3 regions of the Paenibacillus sp. FSL W8-0426 genome follow, and region 3 is predicted to be linked to each of the others. Evidence: predicted binding sites of a transcription regulator. Region 3 holds the regulator's gene; each other region holds the start of a gene.
The links. Region 3 encodes Rex, which represses fermentation and respiration genes when NADH is low (regulators of the CRP and FNR family bind a similar motif). Its sites were predicted from a motif close to TTGTGAAATATTTCACAA; they were not measured.

Region 1 (6,055 bases), 1.6 Mb from region 3:
TGATGCGGCACCTTGAACGTATAATCCTTCGACTTTCTGCGCCGTTCCTCCCTCCACTGCCTGAATTCCTTCAACGTTTTGTCTGTGCTTACATTATCCAGATTGTTATAGCGGATTTTAGGCATGAAAGGACCTCCTCCCTTCACCTATTTTAACCCATATTTCGCCGAATTGAAAAAAGGCTAGTCCTTCGGATTGCCGCTTGCCGCCATATAGATGAACAAAAAAGCGATCGCTGCGACGATAATAAGCGGCGGAGCGTACATGATCGTGAACGTTTCGAAAAAACTTAATCCCGTTACGCCCGGAATGCCGGATACGCCTTCTGCATACATCGTATTCATCCTTTCTTTTTCCCCGTTCGGCCTCGCACGTAATCGGCATCGAACAGGAACAGTCTCATGATCAGCACCAGCGACGGAATCAGCACCAACAGCCCCAGACTGAACGCGGTAATCAGCGCGATTCCCATCGTGCGGTTCGTGAAGCTGTCGTAAATGTTAACGTACGGATACAGGATGTAGGGCAAATGCGAGCGGCCATACCCGTACCAGGCAAAAGCAAACTGCAGCATGACAGCTACGAAGCACCACCCCATGTACTTGCGTTTCCATACGAGTGATACCGCAATGACGAAGCAGACGAAGGAGGCAATAAACATCCATGAAATGCCCAGCATGTTCTGAAAATGCTGCGGGTTCTGCTTGTTGATTTGCAAAAACGCCAGAAAGCTGGCAAAGATGGTAGGCAGGCTCCATAGCAAGGCATATTCCCTCAATACTTCAAACGCTGTCTCATCTTCCGCTCTCTTGGCGTAGTAGGACAGGAACATGGCGGAAATATAAAGCACGCTCACCAATGCCAACAGCACGACAGACCATGTGTAAGGATTGGTCAAAAATTCGCCCCAGCTAAACAAAACCCTCTCTCCCGACTGCTCGATAATCCCCCCTTCGGAGATCGCCAAAATGGTGGAGAACACGGCGGGAATCAGCAGCCCTGTCGCCCCATACAAGGCCATGTATATCCGGCTGTTCTGGCCGTTGTTTCCATAGGTGTTATAGGCGTAATATACGCCGCGAATCGCAAGCAGCACGATGGCAAGCGAGCCGGGCACCAGCAGCGCAGTTCCATAGTAAAACGCGCTGTCCGGATAAAATCCGACCAATCCGACCACGAAAAAGATGAGAAAGACGTTCGTCACTTCCCACACCGGCGAGAGATAGCGCTGTATGATGTTGTGGATTTTATTCTCATGCCCGGAGAGTACACTGTAAAAGCTGAAGAACCCTGCGCCAAAATCGATCGACGCAACGATCAGGTATCCGAACAGAAACGTCCACAAAATCGCAATGCCCGCAATTTCAAAGCTCAATGCACGATCCCTCCCTCAAGCCCGAGCGACTCCAGCTCCTTCTCCGCTTCCTTGTTGCGGAACAGCTTGCTGAGGACACGGATGCAAGAGAAACAAAGGACCAGATACAGCAAAATGAACAGAACAAGCATCCAGCCTACGGAAGTGGACGTCGTGGCAGCCTCGGATACCTTCATGTATCCGCGCAAAATCCACGGTTGGCGTCCAACCTCCGCGAACATCCAGCCGAGCTCGATCGCAATCATCGCCAGCGGTCCCAGAAACACGATGCCCATGAGCAGCCATTTCGGATACGGTTTGCGTCCCGGAAGCCAGCGCCGAAACACGTACAGGACAGGAATCAGGAAAATGATCACTCCTGTCGTCACCTTCAAATCGAACATATAGTGAATCGAGAGCGGCGGCCTCAGATCGGCCGGATACTCCTCAAGCCCCTTCACTTCGGTATCCGGCCGATTTCCGGCAAGGATGCTTAGCGCGTAGGGAATTTCAAGCGCATACTTGACTTCGTTGTTCTCGTCCAATATGCCTCCATATACGAGCGGTGCTTCTTTCATCGTTTTGAAATGCCATTCGGCCGCGGCCAGCTTCTCCGGTTGGTATTTGGCCAGAAATTTGCCGGAGGAATCCCCGAGCATAATAGTGCTGACGGCAAATACAAGTGCGCTGACGGTCGTCAGTTTCAATGCCTTTTTATAATAAACATGGCCCCTGCCCCGCAGCATGCTGAAAGCGGCGATGCCTGCAAGCAAACCCGCGCTGAGCGTATAGGAGGATGCAAGCACATGGGTTACCTTGGTTGGCGTAGCGGGATTCAGCATGGCCGCTATAGGATGAATGTCCTTCATGATGCCATCGATCAGGGTGAAGCCCTGCGGCTGGTTCATGAACGAATTGACGGTAGTGATAAAAATGGCCGATGCCGACGAACCGAGCGCAACCGGGATGAGCAGCAGCATGTGCGTGTATTTATTTTTGAAACGATCCCAGGTGTACAGGTATATGCCAAGGAATATCGCCTCTATGAAAAAGGCGAACGTCTCCATGAACAGCGGCAGGGCAATCGCCTGTCCCGCCACCCGCATGAACATGGGCCATAACAAGCTGAGCTGCAATCCAATCGAGGTGCCGGTTACTACGCCGACCGCTACGGTGATGACAAAGCCTCGCGCCCACCTGCGGGCAAGCAGGGTGTAGTGCACGTCGTTCTTGCGCAATCCGCGCCACTCCGCAAGAGCGATCATGAGCGGCACGCCAACGCCGATCGATGCAAAGATAATATGTACAAACAGGGTTAATCCGGTCAATATCCGGCTTAGCAGAACAGGGTCCAGCGTTGTCATCAGGGTGACACTCCTCACTGTTAGTCAATGATAGGTTCCGGGCATCGCCCTTCTTCCTTCGAACAACTAATAATTCATGATGCGAATGATGCTCTTCACCACGGCGTAAAGTACGACGACCGCGGCAACCAGACAAACGATCACAAGCGTTTTCTCTTCTTTGCGAAACATATCACGCCTCCTCCCTTTAACGGATGCGAATGTCGTTTACCTATACCGTTTGCAAAAGATTCCTTTTTTATCCGCTTTTATCCGCGAATGTGAAAACTGACACAAAGAAGCCTTAACCGCTACTTGAATGCGATGCATCCAGTAGGGGTTAAGGCTTTATTATCCCGTCAGCCGTCAATTATTCATACGAGCGCCTCTTGTTTGGGAAGCCGGACCTTGAACGTGCTCCCCTTGCCTGGCGCAGACATCACCGTCAGCTTCCCATGGTGATCTTCCACGATTTTACGCGAAATATATAACCCCAGACCCGTTCCGCCAATCTGGCGATGGTCCGAATTGTCCACCCGGTAAAACTTCGTAAACAGCATGTCCTGCACCTCTTCGGCAATGCCGATGCCGTAATCCCTTACATCGATGCATAACCACTTCTTCTCTTCCCATAACGTAATATCGATGCGATCGGCACCAGGCGAGTATTTGACCGCATTGCCAACGAGGTTGTGCAGCACCTGTGCCATCCGGTTCTGATCAGCATAAGCGAAGAAGTCCCCGTTAAAGGCATGCACATATATGCGTTGTACTGATTTGATGTTCCACTGTTCGGCCACGCCCTCCACCAGTTCCAGCATAGGAACATAGGTCATGTGGTAGGTCAAGCTTCCGTTATCCAATCGTTGGATATCCAGCACGTCATCCAGCAAACTGCTGAGCCGGGCCCCCTCGGACGTAATTTTCCCTAAAAATTCAAGGCGCTGCGAGGCGGGAAGATCATACAGCATCATCAGTTCCACATACCCCATAATAGTGGCGACTGGCGTGCGAAGTTCATGTGAAACAACGCTGATCAGCTCGTGCTTCATGCGGTTAAGATGTTCTTCTTCCGTCCTGTCCCGGAACACCAGCAGGAAGCCATGGTTTCTGCCGGGTACGTCAATCTGTTTCATATATAGAGAAAAAACACTTTTGGACGCATTATCCAGAACAAATTCGGTTTCCGCAAAAGCCTGCTCGCCTTTCAGAAACGCGCGCGTCTGATCGAGCAGGTTGAAATTATCCGTGAGCACGGACCGCTCAATGGACAGGGCCAGATCTTCGATGGAGCGTCCAAGGAAATCCCCCAAACCGAACATCTCCTCAATGCGGCGATTGACGATCGTGATCGTTCCAGACCGGTCGGACATGACCAAGCCTTCGCGGACCGATTCAATGAACTGCTCGCTGATGTCGCGCTGTTCCTGAATGGCCTGTTTCTCGCGCACCAATTCGGCGTTCAGCTGTTCCAGCGCAAGCGCATCGCGCACGCGATCCTCTTCAGCTCTTGTTCGCTCGGTAATATCCTTGATAAACAGATTGTATAATGACTCTTTGTTGCCTAAGCGAATCTCGACAATTTTGTATTCGATCGGAAAAACGGATCCGTCGCGCCTGATGCCGTAAATTTCCTCGATGTGGGTATGCCGCTTGCCTGTATTAAACTCGCGACGTTCAAGCTTTTGCTTGATTTCATCGCAAGTGGCTCCCTGAAACAGGGAAGGGGCATTTTTCTGATATACCACGTCTTCCCTCCGCAGCCCGAACATGCGCTCGGCCTCGGGATTGAACTCAATGATTTTTCCGCATGCATCGACAGCAATGATGGCCTCGATGGATGAATCTACGATGGCCCGCTTGATTTCTTCGCTGTTTCTCAGTTCCTTGGTACGCTCCCTTACACGGTCCTCCAGCGTTATCTTGTCCTGGCGAATCTGCTCGAACTGCTCAAGCAGCACGTCGGACATTTTGCGCAAGTTGCCGATCAAAATCTGGACTTCCGTTACATGGCTTATCGGCCATTTCATTTCCCCTTGTCGAATCAGCAGTCTGGAGAGTGCACTCGTCATAAGCGTAATCCGTTTCAATGGGCTTACGACTTTTTTGCTGATCGGCGCGGCAATGATCATGGATACCAAAATAATGACCAACAGGGATTGGATCGTGGTCAGATAGATTGATGCAATATGAGGATAAAACTTGGAAGGGCTTGACAGTACGATAAGACGATACCCCTCGGCCGGCGCCTGCCATTTCTCATTGATGAAAACCGCCTGCCTCCAGTAATCCAAAATATCGCTGGATGCCACGGCATCCGAGAGTAACAAGGGGTCGCCCCCTGCCTGCAAAACGCGTTCCTGCTTCGCTGGCAATGCTGCACCAACCGGGTAAAGCTCGGAGGACGAACCCACCACACGATCGTCTGATCCCAAAATGATGATGCCGACATCCATAAATTCGCTATATTGCCTCAGGGTTGATTGCAATTGTCCCGAAGGAACCACTGGAACCCCCACTTTCTTGTCAATCAGATCGGTAGCATGTCTTAGGCTGGTCACAATGGCATCCCGAATTTGATCCAGCTGTCTGCGGCTATCCGCCGACAGCAGTACAAGTGAAACGGATACAACAAAGGCAACCACGTATTTAAACGCGATTCTGTGAAGAGGAATCGCGCCCGCACGCTTCATTGGATGCTCGCTGTGCGTAATCCAGAAGTCGACGACGATTCCCGCCAATAGCGCATTCACCATACCGACCAGAGCGGCATGGATATACGCAAATCTCAAATCATCCATTTCCATACCAAAGACAAAGTGGCCGAGACCGACAATCGGCAAAAACAATACTAGCCAAAACGTGGCGTTGGCCGTCATCATGCTGCCGTTTTTCCAACGCTTCTGCCACCCCAGCATCCAGATGAATTCCAAAGCATGGATTGCTGCACCGACCCAAATGCTGTAAGGCATGTCTAAGAGGAGACATTTTAAACCGAAAATGCCCACCAAAGCCATGCCGCCATACTTTCCGCCATGCAGGCGCAAGGCAACAAGCACTGCCGCACCGCCGAGCATCAATTGAACGCCGTAGAACATCGTGATGGCGTATACGCTGCCCAATGTACCCAGCACAACAAGCACCATCGTGGCGATCCAAGGAATGCGCAGCCGCGACAGCGTCCAATCCAGCACCGTTTTTCCGATTTTTGTACGAATCATAGGCAATGTTTGGCCCAACCTATCATTTTACGTCTATTTTTTAGCAACTTCGTTTCCTCCCCATGCAAACAAACTGTTTCATTAACGCCCTATTTGACGAAAATACGTTAGGCTTCCGAATTGCGCTTGATTTGTCG
Region 2 (6,055 bases), 610 kb from region 3:
ACCTTTAGTTCTGATCTAGACTACTGATGTAGTTTTATTATAGGTTATGTGGAGGATGCTGGATTTCCATGTTCATAAGAGATTGGCATATATCGCTCAAGGGCTTGATAGGTTAACAAGTGATCAAGATCGTTCAACTTTAGGGAGGGACATAACGATGATGATGAAAATAAAAGACATTCGCGAGCATTCGATCCGTTTGGCCATAGGTGAGCCGCTGCAGCTACCGAGCTTCGTCGAGGCCGAATTGGAGAATGGCATAAATACGACATTGCCGGTGGTATGGGAAAGCATCCCGCCCGTTCTGCTTGAGCAGTCAGGTACGGTTACCGTTGAAGGAACCGTTAAAGATGACGAGTATCCGAATCCGCTTGTGCTGAATCGCGCCGATCCTTATGTGCTTAAGCATACGGACGGATACTACTATTTTACGGGTTCTGTGCCAGAGTACGATCGCATCGTGCTGCGGAGATCCCGGACCATCAGCGGCCTTTCCGATGCCGAGGAGATGGTCGTCTGGACGAAACACGAAGAGGGGGAGATGGGCAGCCATATTTGGGCACCAGAGCTTCATCATATTGATGGAAAGTGGTATATCTACTTCGCGGCCGGAACGGCAGAAGACAAGTGGGCAATCCGTCCTTATGTCCTGGAATGTGAGGACAACGATCCACTTACGACAAGATGGATTGAAAAGGGGCGAATCAAGCTGCCGGTTGAAAGCTTCTCACTCGATGCCACCACGTTCGAACATCGGGGGCAGCGTTATTTGGTTTGGGCTCAGATTGTTGAGGAATCTTGCCTTTATATCGCTCGGATGGATACGCCATGGTCCATTTCGACCGAGCCTGTAAAAATCTCTTCTCCGGAATATGATTGGGAGATTCAGCTGCACCGCGTGAACGAAGGGCCGGCAGTTCTGATCAAGAACGGGCGTGTTTTCATGGCCTACTCGGCCAGCGGGACTGATGATCGTTATTGCATGGGGCTGCTCACGGCGGATGAAACGAGTGATCTGCTTGATCCGTCTTCATGGACCAAATCGAAAGAACCGGTGTTCTCAAGCAGCGAGTCTAATTCTCAATATGGGCCGGGGCATAACAGCTTTACGATGTCCGAAGACGGCTCAAAGCTCCTTTTTGTCTACCATGCCCGTCCCTATAAGGAGATTTCGGGAGAGCCCTTGTATGATCCGAACCGACACGCCCGAGTTCAGCAGCTCTTATGGAAGCCGGACGGTACGCCATACTTCGGTGAACCGGGATGGAAGCTTGATCCGGCTGGAAACAAAGCGAAATTAAGAATCACGGTGCAAGATGCTACGAATAGCTTGAATTAATGACAACCCAAAACCTTTCTTCTAGTTATTGTGTGACTAACAATGAATTAGAAGAAAGTTTTTTTTTTTTGAGATGAAACTAAAGAAGTATTAATTCAGCATGTTGGTCCAACTGTAATGTTTCTCCATAGGTTAGCTCTATTACGCAATAGCCCAATCGGGTGATTTTTACATTTTTCACGGAGTTGTAAGAAAGAATTGATCCTTCCTTGAACGTTTAGAGGAGAAGGCGTGACCACAATTGCAACGCTAAACGTCAAGTATATAATAAATTTTAAATATCAGGTTTTGTAATACTTGGACCGCACTTTCAACAGTTTCGGGTTACGGCCAAACCTACTATGTGAAAAAAATCTCTTTCTAATCACAAAGCAGCTAAGCATCAATTAGCCCCCGAAGGTCATGAAGTTCAGCATCTAAACCTGATGTTTTGTTTCTTCATTTTAGACAAAAACAAAGTTGGAGGGGAGAAGGTAAAGATGGGGATGGATACGGTACTATGGAGCAAACTGGTGACTGGTATGACGCTAGCATTCCATGTAATTTTCGCAACACTTGGCGTGGGGATCCCTTTAATGATTTCACTGGCCGAGTTAATAGGCATCCGCAAAAAAGATCTGCACTACATACTTATGGCAAAGAGGTGGTCACGAGGGTTCGTTATCTCCGTTGCGGTAGGCGTAGTCACGGGAACAGCAATTTCGCTGCAGCTTTCTTTAGTATGGCCTCATTTTATGAAGCTTGCGGGTAATGTTATTGCGCTTCCATTGTTTATGGAGGTGTTCGCCTTCTTTTTTGAAGCCATTTTCCTAGGGATTTACCTGTACACATGGGATCGGTTTAAAAACCCCATGATGCATTGGCTGCTAACCATTCCGATTGTGGTCGGGGCAGGGATGTCAGCCGTATTTATCACAACGGTAAACGGATTTATGAATCAACCGGGAGGTTTTACGTTTGAAGGAGGACAATTCACAGCCGTTGACCCCGTTCAAGCCATGCTGAGTACGGCAACCTTTTCCAAGGTGTTTCATGTATTAAGTTCGGCCTATTTAACAGGAGCGGCTCTGCTGGCAGGCGTTGCAGCTTTTGCAATGCTTCGAAAAGGAGCTTCTGGATACCACAAAAAAGCCTTAAACCTGATGATGGCAGTGGTTTTGGTGTTCAGTTTAATAAATACATTGGCCGGTGACGTCTCCGCTAAGTTTTTGGCTGAGCATCAACCCGAAAAGCTCGCAGCGGCAGAATGGCATTTTGAAACGGAGAGCGGGGCCGATTTGATATTTTTAGGGTGGCTTAATGTTGAACATGAAATTATAGGTGCACTTCACCTTCCGAAACTTCTAAGTTTCTTGGCTTTTGGAAATTTCAATGCAGAAGTAACGGGTCTGAATGAGTTTCCGATCGACGAACAACCGCCTCTTATCGTTCATTACTTTTTCGATTTGATGGCAGGCATTGGATTTGCATTGCTAGGCATTTCTTTTCTGTATTTCCTCTTCGTATTTTGGAAAAAGCGAAATGAATTCAACAAGTGGCTGCTGAGGTTAGTTGCATTAGGCGCACCGCTTGCTATTTTAGGCGTTGAGCTGGGATGGTTTTACGCAGAACTCGGCAGGCAGCCTTGGATTATTCGAGGATTTATGCGTGTAGAGGAAGCCGCGACGACATCCCCAAGCGTCAGAATCCTTTTTTTCTTCTTCCTTCTTCTATACATCGTGTTGGGGACCGTTAGCGGTCTTGTCCTTCGTCGCATGTTCAAACATAATCCGGCAGAAGTTGAGATGGAGAAATGGATGCAGCATGCAAGCGATAAAACAGCATTGAAGGGTGAGCACGCATGATGAGTTACGAATTGATTGGAATTTCGGTGCTCTGGTTGTTTTTGTACGGATATATCATTATCGCTTCTATTGATTTTGGAGCAGGTTTCTTTGCTTTTTATGCTCGATTAACGAAACAGGATCATGTAACCAATAAGCTGATTTCTCGTTATTTATCGCCCGTTTGGGAAATTACGAATGTATTTTTCGTTTTTTTCTACATTGGCATAATCGGCTTTTTCCCGGAAACCTCCTATTATTATGGATCAGCCATGCTTGTCCCAGGAAGTCTTGCCGTCATTTTGCTCGCGATTCGCGGTTCATTTTATGCATTTGAGAATTATGGTTCAAAAAATAATCTGGTTTATCTGTTTCTGTATGGAGCAACCGGGGTGCTTATTCCTGCCTCACTGTCAGTCGCGCTGACGCTATCCGAAGGCGGATTTATTTTGAAACAAGGAGAGACGGCCTCGTTGGATTACTGGGCGCTCTTTAGCAGTCCATTGTCCTGGAGCATCGTTGGGCTGGCCATTGTTTCTGTTTTATTCATCAGCGCTTCCTTTCTGGCTTTTTACGCTTCGAGGGCTGAAGATCATGGAGCATTGAAATTGATGCGGACCTATGCCCTTTTTTGGAGCACACCTACAATCGTGATCGCATTGACGACATTTATTTTTTTGGGCCAACACAATGAACGGCATTTTCAAAATATGATGGATTTGTGGTGGCTGCTCGCATTTTCTGTGGCCTTCTTTATGATCGCCATGTGGCTGTTATATCGAGGACGTCGTTACGGCTGGGCGTTTATATGCATCATGCTGCAATTCTTCAGCGCTTTTTTTGCTTACGGAATTGGACATTATCCATACATTCTTGACCCATACATCACCATTCAAAGCAGCGTCACCTCCTCATCCATGGGCTTCGCACTGGTGGTCGCGTTTATCGGCGGTATGTGTCTCTTGGTTCCTTCACTGATCTTGGTCTTCAGACTCTTTCTATTTGATGCGGATTATGTGAAAGGAAAGAAATAGACAAGTTCATTGTTGCCTTGAGGGGCATCCCTCAACGCAACCTCCAGAAAGGAGGAGGGTTAACGTGAAAAGAAAGACGAGCCTCATTGCTCAACAAATGTCTGCACAACGAAAATCCGTCGTTCTTCTTGCCCTCATTTCATTTGTACTTGGTACAGCCATCGTTGTTCAAGCTGCACTGCTTGCAGAAGCCGTCCAGCGTATTTTCGTGGAAAAAGCCTCTTTTTCATCCGTCGTTTTGATCCTTGGCATGCTTTTGGTGACTATGGCTTTACGTACACTGTTATCATTTGGCAATGGGAGAATAGGTCTGCACATGGCGGCCAACGCAAAGACGAGCATGCGAGCATCTGTTATGCGTAGCTTGACCCGTTCTTCCATGGGTTTAAGTGTTCGGGGACAGACGGGAGAAAAGGTCAGCGTAGCATTGGATGCAGTAGATGAGGCCGATCATTATTTCAGTCAGTACATGCCAAAAATGGTAGAAGCCATGATCATCCCTATTTTGATTCTGGTCGTTACGTTTACTCAACATGCGAATTCAGGTCTTATCATGTTGTTTACGGCTCCGTTTATTCCCATCTTCATGATCTTGGTGGGACTGAAGACGAAAAATAAATCGGAAGAAAAATATGCGCAGCTGGCCCACTTCTCCGGTACGTTTTTGGATTCCCTCCAAGGCTTGGTTACATTGAAAATATTCGGCCGGGCCCAACGACAGCAGCAGGCGATAGAGCATAGCAGTTTAAACTACCGTGATACAACCATGGATATTTTGAAAATCGCATTCATGAATACGTTCATGTTGGAATCCATTGTGATGCTTAGTATCGGTATTGTCGCTCTTGAATTGGCCATTCAGTTGGTTGTTTTCAAATCCATGACGTTCCACACGGCATTTCTCGTTTTGTTGCTCGTTCCGGAATTTTATAATCTCTTAAAAAATACAGGCACTGCTTTTCACAGCGGACGAACAAGCATGGGGGCGATCCGTAGGGTGGAAAGCATGCTTGAGAAGAATAGGGGTAACGGTAAACCCGTTCTAATGGAGAACATGGTGAGAACCGAGGAAAGCGATGAGAACGATCGAATGACGAAAGCAGATGAAGCCTTCCCGATGCCCCATGTCCAGTCGCTTCCAATACCGCCTTCGATAGAACTAAAGAATGTACGGTTTCAGTATGCTCCGGATTCATTCGAACTTTATTCGGGAAGTGTATTTCTTAAACCTGGAAGCAACATTGCCATTGTTGGAAAAAGCGGTGCCGGTAAAACGACACTGCTTCATCTTATTGCCGGTTTGCTGAAACCGGATTCGGGGACCATTCTGGTGAACGGAAATCCGCTTTCGCAAGAGAATGAAGAAGTATGGTTTAAACAAGTTATCTATATAACGCAGCACCCTTATATTTTCGCAGGCACATTCGCCGAAAATATCGCGATCGGTGCGGGTCGGGACGTTTCCAGGAAAGAAATCGAGAAAGCGGCAGAGGAAGCCGGACTAACGACGGTTGCGGCACAATTGGATCAAGGATTGGATACTTTCGTTGGCGAGGGAGGACGCGGACTATCTGGTGGTGAAAAGCAACGTCTTGCCTTGGCACGAGCTTTTATAAAGCGACCTGCCATCATATTGTTCGATGAACCTACAGTAGGGCTCGATTTGCACACCGAACGCATACTGCAGCGTTCCATTTCTACATTATCGAAAACGTCTACCATGATTACGGTGGCACATCGAATATATACGATTCAACATGCCGACAACATTTTGTTTGTAGATCAAGGAACGATTGTGGATTCAGGCCGTCACGAGGAACTTCTGAAACGATTGCCCCAATATGCTGAAATGGTCGCTG
Region 3 (6,055 bases):
AGTGCTCCGACCAGCAAACCTGCAATGAGAACGGGAATGATATTAAACCCTATAAATGCGAGAAAAATCAGCAACACGGGTATGAATCCAATGATAATTTCCTTTGTCCATTTAGGCATTCGGCCACACTCCTATCTGTCCCGGAACACGCGGCAAAATGACAAACTTGCTCGCATTTCCGTCCCTGAGGCTAACGTATACGTTTTTATCGTCCATCGCTGTATTGACCTTAATGCCGCCTGTAGCCATCTTGCTTAGCGTTGGCGTAATTTCAGCATACTGTTTGTTTTCCATAGCCTGAGCCACGGTGAACAACGCCTCTCCCCACCAGTTGTCAAGCGTTTCGTTGGAACGGTCGACGACGTCCAGTTTGATGGAACGTGAACCGATTAAGGTTTGTCCTTCTTTATGAATATATTGAACCAGCTTGCCCAGATCGACATCCGGCTGCAAATCAAGTTTCAACAACACGTCATTGCGGTTAATGGTTATTTGAGCGTCTTTGACCCCGTCATACTGGGTCACCATTTTTTCAATGGGGTTATGCACGGCAACCTGACGATATGCAAACCAACCTCCAAACAATACGACGGCTGAAATCACGACAGTTAAAGCAATAGGCAATACTTTTAACTTCAAGTGTGCTTCCCCTCCAAAATTAGCCCGCATGAATCCATACAGGGCGTTGTATAGTCATCTGCGGAAATGCTGCAAGCCGACAAGCACGTGCATCTTGCTAAAATTCCAGCATTTCCGTCATTCGAATTTGCACAACAAGTACATATCTGAGTATATCACATCGTATATACGATTTCGAAGGCGATTATTTGAAGAATTTATTAATTTTAACTACTTAAATCCAAAATTTTCATCAAAGTACGGCAAACAACCGATCAGCAACATTCGCTGTCGGTTGTTTGGTCGTAAGCATGTCAGCTGTTCGGAATCGTATATACCAGATCCACTTGCTCCCCATTGCTAAAACGATAGAAACGATAATAACTGTGTGTATCATCATGATAATAAACTTGCCATACATAAATGCCGTTCACGACGCCAGGCAGGATTCGCTTGATTTCGCCATTCGGGACTTCGGAAGCGAATCTTTGGCGAATTTGAGCTTCGGACATTCCGTTCTGCAGCAGCTCGCTATGCACTGCCCCCGCCCCGGACAACGGTTTCCCCGTCTCGTCGAACTTGACCCACACAATGACGTCCTGGTTATCCTTATTGGTGCCGCTCAGCGTCCAATAGATGCTGTCTTCGCCCTCTTTCTGTCCCCATACGAATTTTTGAAAATTATCGTAGGACGTCAGCTCCAGCTGCTGCTGGGCGGCCTGCAGGGCGAGCGCCTCCTGATTGCGCTGGTCCTTGGTCACATAGACGTAATAGCGCTGCAATACAATCAACGCCACGATCAGGATCAGCAGCGATATCCATATCCACTTTTTCTTTTTCTTTTTCTTCAAAAGCCGAACTCCCTTTCCCTGATGAGGCTGCGCCCATGAGAAATTAACGGGCGAGCAGGCCCTCAAACGCCGATTGAGCTTCACGCAAAATGCGTTCCTCGTCCATCGTCAGGCACTCGCCATGTTTCACCACTTGTTTGCCATCTACCCACACATGCTCCACGTCTTTGGCCGACGCCGAATAAATGGCATGGGAAATCAGATCGGTATGCGGGTACAGATGAGGCTGGTCTATGTTGACCCCGATGAAATCCGCCTTCATTCCCGTTTCAAGCAAGCCGGTATTGTCGAGGAAAATCGAGCGTGCTCCGTATGCCGTTCCAAGCAGAAGCGCTTCGCCGGCCGGAACCGCAGTCGGATCACCGGACACGCCTTTATGAATCAATGCCGCCAGACGCATCTCTTCAAACATGTCCAAATTGTTATTGCTCGCCGGTCCGTCTGTTCCCAAAGAAACGGTCACGCCCGCTTTCAGCAGCTCAGGAACTCGCGCAATGCCGGAAGCCAGCTTCAGATTGCTGCCCGGATTATGAGATACTGCAACGTTATGGCGAGCCAAAATCTCGATTTCCTCATCGTTTAAATGCACGGCATGAGCCACGAGGGAAGGCCGCGAGAAAAAGCCAAGCTTCTCCAAGTGCGCTACAGGACGCAGACCGTAATCGGTCACGTTCTGTTCCACTTCGCGCAGCGTTTCGGACATATGGGTATGAAGCGGCAAATTCAGATCATGGGCAACCTGCACAAACTTTTCTATGTAATCCGGAGGGCACGTATAAGGCGCATGCGGAGACATTACGGCAGTAATCCGTCCATTTGCCTTCCCGTTCCAGTCGCGGGCAAACGCAGCCGCTTCGCCGAGCTTGTGCTTCTGTTCCTCTTCGGAGCAAAGACCGATGACGCCGCGAGCGAGCGCTGCACGAATGCCGGATTGCTCCACGACTTTGGCAACCTGATCCATGTGATCATACATGTCCAGAAAAGCCGTCGTTCCTCCTTTGAGCATCTCAAGCACCGACAAGGACGCCCCCCAATAAACGTCCTCAGACGTCATTTTCGCCTCCATCGGCCACATTTTCTCCTGCAGCCATACCTGCAGCGCCAGATCATCCCCGTGGCCTCTCAGCAGCGACATGGCGGCATGTCCGTGCGTATTGATCAAACCTGGCAGAAAGAGCAATCCTTTTCCGTCCACTTTCGGCAGGCTTTCATCTTCTGCCGGCAAGGATTCGCCGATATACTGAATTTTGTCGTCTTCCACCACCATGTATCCTTGAACCACGTTCCATTCCAAACCTTTGTTTACGGCGAATTTGCCGTTGTGTATAACCCATTTATTTGTCGTCATCCTGCTCGTCGTCCTTTCCATTTTCCAAATAATACGCAAGGCTTAGCAAATCCGTCGTAAAGTCCGCATTATGAATACGAACATGCGGCGGGGTTTTCAAGATGGTTGGCGCAAAATTCAGGATGGCTTCGATCCCGGATTCGATCAACCGGTCGGCCACATTCTGCGCTTCGGTATCGGGGACGGTGATGATGCCGATGCGAATATTAAGGTTTCTGACCGATTCCGTCAGCTCATTCATCGCTTGCACTTTCAAGCTGTTGATTTGGGTGCCGATCTTGGGTTCATATGCATCGAACACAGCCACGATTTTCATGTTGTCCTTTAAGTAAGCATTATAGTTGGACAAGGCATGACCCAGGTTACCGGCTCCTACCAACGCAACATTGATTTGCTGGTCGATCTTCAGGATATGGCGGATTTTCTCAATGAGATACGATACGTCATACCCGATGCCCTTGCGGCCAAAATCGCCGAAATAGGCCAAATCCTTGCGGATCTGGGCCGGATTGAGGTCCAGGCGCTGTCCCAGCTCCTGCGAAGAAACCGTCGTTACCTCACGTTGGTGCAATTCACTCAAATAACGCAGATATACCGGCAACCGCCTCACGACGGCTTCCGAAATTTTATCTGATTTCATGTTTTTTTTGCTCCTCCTTGCCAAAGCGCGATAAATAGATGAAAAGGGAGGCATCCCGCCGTGTACTCTAATTCGAATCATTTTAGAGGAAGGATGCCGCCTTATATTTGATGTACTTCTTTAACGTATCAACCCGCAGCCATGTAATCTCAACAAGTGTACCGCCTTTTGCAGGCGTTTCGCAACATTGCCGAAAAATGTTCTGTCGTTTCTACCTGAATTAGGTTTGTTCAACGTCTTGTTCGAGCCATTCGCTGATGCGCGGAACCATTTGCTCGGTCAGCATGTGTTCCATTTTTGGCCCAGGCAAGGAATATAAAAAGTATTTTCCGTAATATGATTCGATCACCCGCGTATCGTATACGATAACAACGCCGCGATCCTTGGCTGTGCGAACCAGCCTTCCGAATCCTTGCTTGAAACGAATGACCGCCTGAGGCACAGACAGCTTCATGAACGGGTTTTTTTTCTGCTGCTGCAATAATTCACTTTTGGCTTCCAGGAGCGGATGATTCGGCGGCTGGAACGGTAACCTGACAATAGCCAGACATGTCAATGCATCCCCAGGTATGTCCACGCCTTCCCAAAAACTGCTCGTCCCGAGAAGCACCGTCGCTTTGGCGTCTTGGAACCTGCGGGTGAGCTTGGACCGGCTGCCGCTGTCCACGCCCTGACCGAGCAAGGAGATTTCGTTTCCGGACAATGCTTCCTTAAGCGGGTCATACACTTGGCGCAGCATGCGGTAAGACGTAAACAGCACCATCATGCGCCCGCGCGTAGCGATGGCCGTCTCGGCCAACGATCGTACCAGCATGTCCACGAAATGCGCGTCCCCGATCGACCCTTTCACGCTCGGGAAATCGCGCGGTATCACCAGCAGCGCCTGATCGCGGTAGCGGAACGGAGACGGCAGCATCGCCGTGAGCAAACGATCATGCTCCGCGGCTTCCTGCAGGCCAAGCTGGTCAATCATGAATTGAAACGACTTATCCACGGACAGTGTGGCAGACGTAAGCACGACGCTTCTTTTTTTATCGAAAAACATTTCCTTCAGCTGCGCGCTCACGTCCACGGGAACGGCATACAATTGCAGCGATTTGCTGCGGAACTGGCCGCTTGCTTCCATCCAATACACCGTGGCAGCATCGTCCATTCGCATGAAGAAGCGCAGGTTTTCGCGCAGCGTGGAAAGGTCTTTGAACAAGCCCGTAATGTCCGTGATCAAGCTGTCCGACTGATAGTCGTCCTGATCCTCTTTCAGCTCGAGCATCAGCTTGTCTCCCTTGCGAATGAGATCGCCAAGCGTGACGTAAAGCTGATTCTCCTCGTTCTGCAATTCCTCCCACTTGGCCGGCTTCTGCGTGCTCTTCAAACGCAGGGAAAATTGTCCCGTCTCTCCCGGAGAAGCGTCGGTCCGTTCCGGCAGCAGGTTAAACAGCGCCTCGCTGAGCCGATCCCATATTTCTTTGGCTTCCAGCGCAATCGGGAACATCTGGTCAATGGCCGATCCCCATTCGACGGAACGTTCATGTCCCGACAGCTGAGAACGCAGCAGCGGAAGCTGTCCGTTGCGGCTGTCTTTGAACAAACGCGTTAACGTATGCACCAATGTGAAATATTTCATATGAAGTCCAAGATGTTTTCCTGCTACATCTTCCAAGTGATGGGCCTCGTCGATGACAAGGCTCTCGTAGGACGGCAGCAGCTGATGGCTGGCCTTTACGTCGGTAAACAGCTTCGAATGGTTCGTGATGACGATGTCCGATAAGCCTGCTTCATGCTTGGCCCGGTGATAATAACATTTGCGGAACCAAGGACAGGAGCGCCCCAGACAGGATTCCGATTCGCTCTGCACCGTCTCCCAGAAGTCCCCGCCGCGGCCGCTGAGATTCAGTTCCTCGTCGTCCCCGGTCTCGGTCTGGGTAAGCCAGACGATCATCTGCGCCGCGGTAAAATAATCTTCCTTCGGCGTCGAAAATTCGCGGCCGTTAATCTTGTGCTCGAATTTGCGCAGGCACAGGTAGTGTCCTCGTCCTTTAAATACCGCAGCTTTAAAAGGAAAAGGCACAACTTGGGTCAAAAGAGGAATATCCCGCTCCCGCAGCTGTTCCTGCAGGTTGATCGTATGCGTGCTGACCATTACCTTTTGTTCCTGCTTCACGCTCTCATAGATGGCTGGCAGCAGGTAACCGAGCGATTTCCCCGTGCCCGTTCCGGCTTCGATGAGCAGGTGTTTATCCTCGCTCAGGGCTTGCCGGACGCTGCTGAACATCTGGGTCTGCGCCTCGCGTTCTTCATAATGCTCCAGCGTATTCTGCAGGTTGCTCCGAACCTGCTCCATATATTGCTCAAAGCTGATGCCTGCCAGCGGATTACCGTCCTTCTCGTCGCGAGGCGCGCCGATTTCGGTCCAATCGCTTACATTGAGCGCGAGTTGGCGATAATAGGTTCCATCCAAATCTTGAATGGGCTCGGCTTCCTTTTCCATGCGCAGCCCGTCAAAAAACCACCCCAGATCGCTGTCCTCGGGGGCAAAAAGGTCGCTCAGGCGCTGGATCGTAATGAGCGGCAATTCACGCAGCTCGTCAAAACACTTTA

Region 1: MKY59_RS26865 (cytochrome ubiquinol oxidase subunit I) is a predicted target of Rex. The motif match lies at 2,977-2,994, and genes of this name have one in related genera.
Region 2: MKY59_RS16660 (cytochrome ubiquinol oxidase subunit I) is a predicted target of Rex. The motif match lies at 1,681-1,698, and genes of this name have one in related genera.

Annotation. Positions count from the first base shown of each region.
Region 1 covers NZ_CP150203.1:5,915,833-5,921,887, forward strand. Annotated here, with positions in the region: gene MKY59_RS26850 (MBL fold metallo-hydrolase) at 1-125, opposite strand, end outside; gene MKY59_RS26855 (hypothetical protein) at 183-344, opposite strand; gene MKY59_RS26860 (cytochrome d ubiquinol oxidase subunit II) at 341-1,375, opposite strand; gene MKY59_RS26865 (cytochrome ubiquinol oxidase subunit I) at 1,372-2,718, opposite strand; gene MKY59_RS26870 (ATP-binding protein) at 3,072-5,918, opposite strand.
Region 2 covers NZ_CP150203.1:3,724,024-3,730,078, reverse strand. Annotated here, with positions in the region: gene MKY59_RS16665 (family 43 glycosylhydrolase) at 158-1,339, shown strand; gene MKY59_RS16660 (cytochrome ubiquinol oxidase subunit I) at 1,819-3,183, shown strand; gene MKY59_RS16655 (cytochrome d ubiquinol oxidase subunit II) at 3,180-4,196, shown strand; gene cydD (thiol reductant ABC exporter subunit CydD) at 4,261-6,055, shown strand, end outside.
Region 3 covers NZ_CP150203.1:4,332,307-4,338,361, forward strand. Annotated here, with positions in the region: gene MKY59_RS19190 (AAA family ATPase) at 1-119, opposite strand, end outside; gene MKY59_RS19195 (hypothetical protein) at 112-639, opposite strand; gene MKY59_RS19200 (DUF5590 domain-containing protein) at 933-1,469, opposite strand; gene MKY59_RS19205 (amidohydrolase) at 1,513-2,817, opposite strand; gene MKY59_RS19210 (redox-sensing transcriptional repressor Rex) at 2,804-3,511, opposite strand; gene dinG (ATP-dependent DNA helicase DinG) at 3,678-6,055, opposite strand, start outside.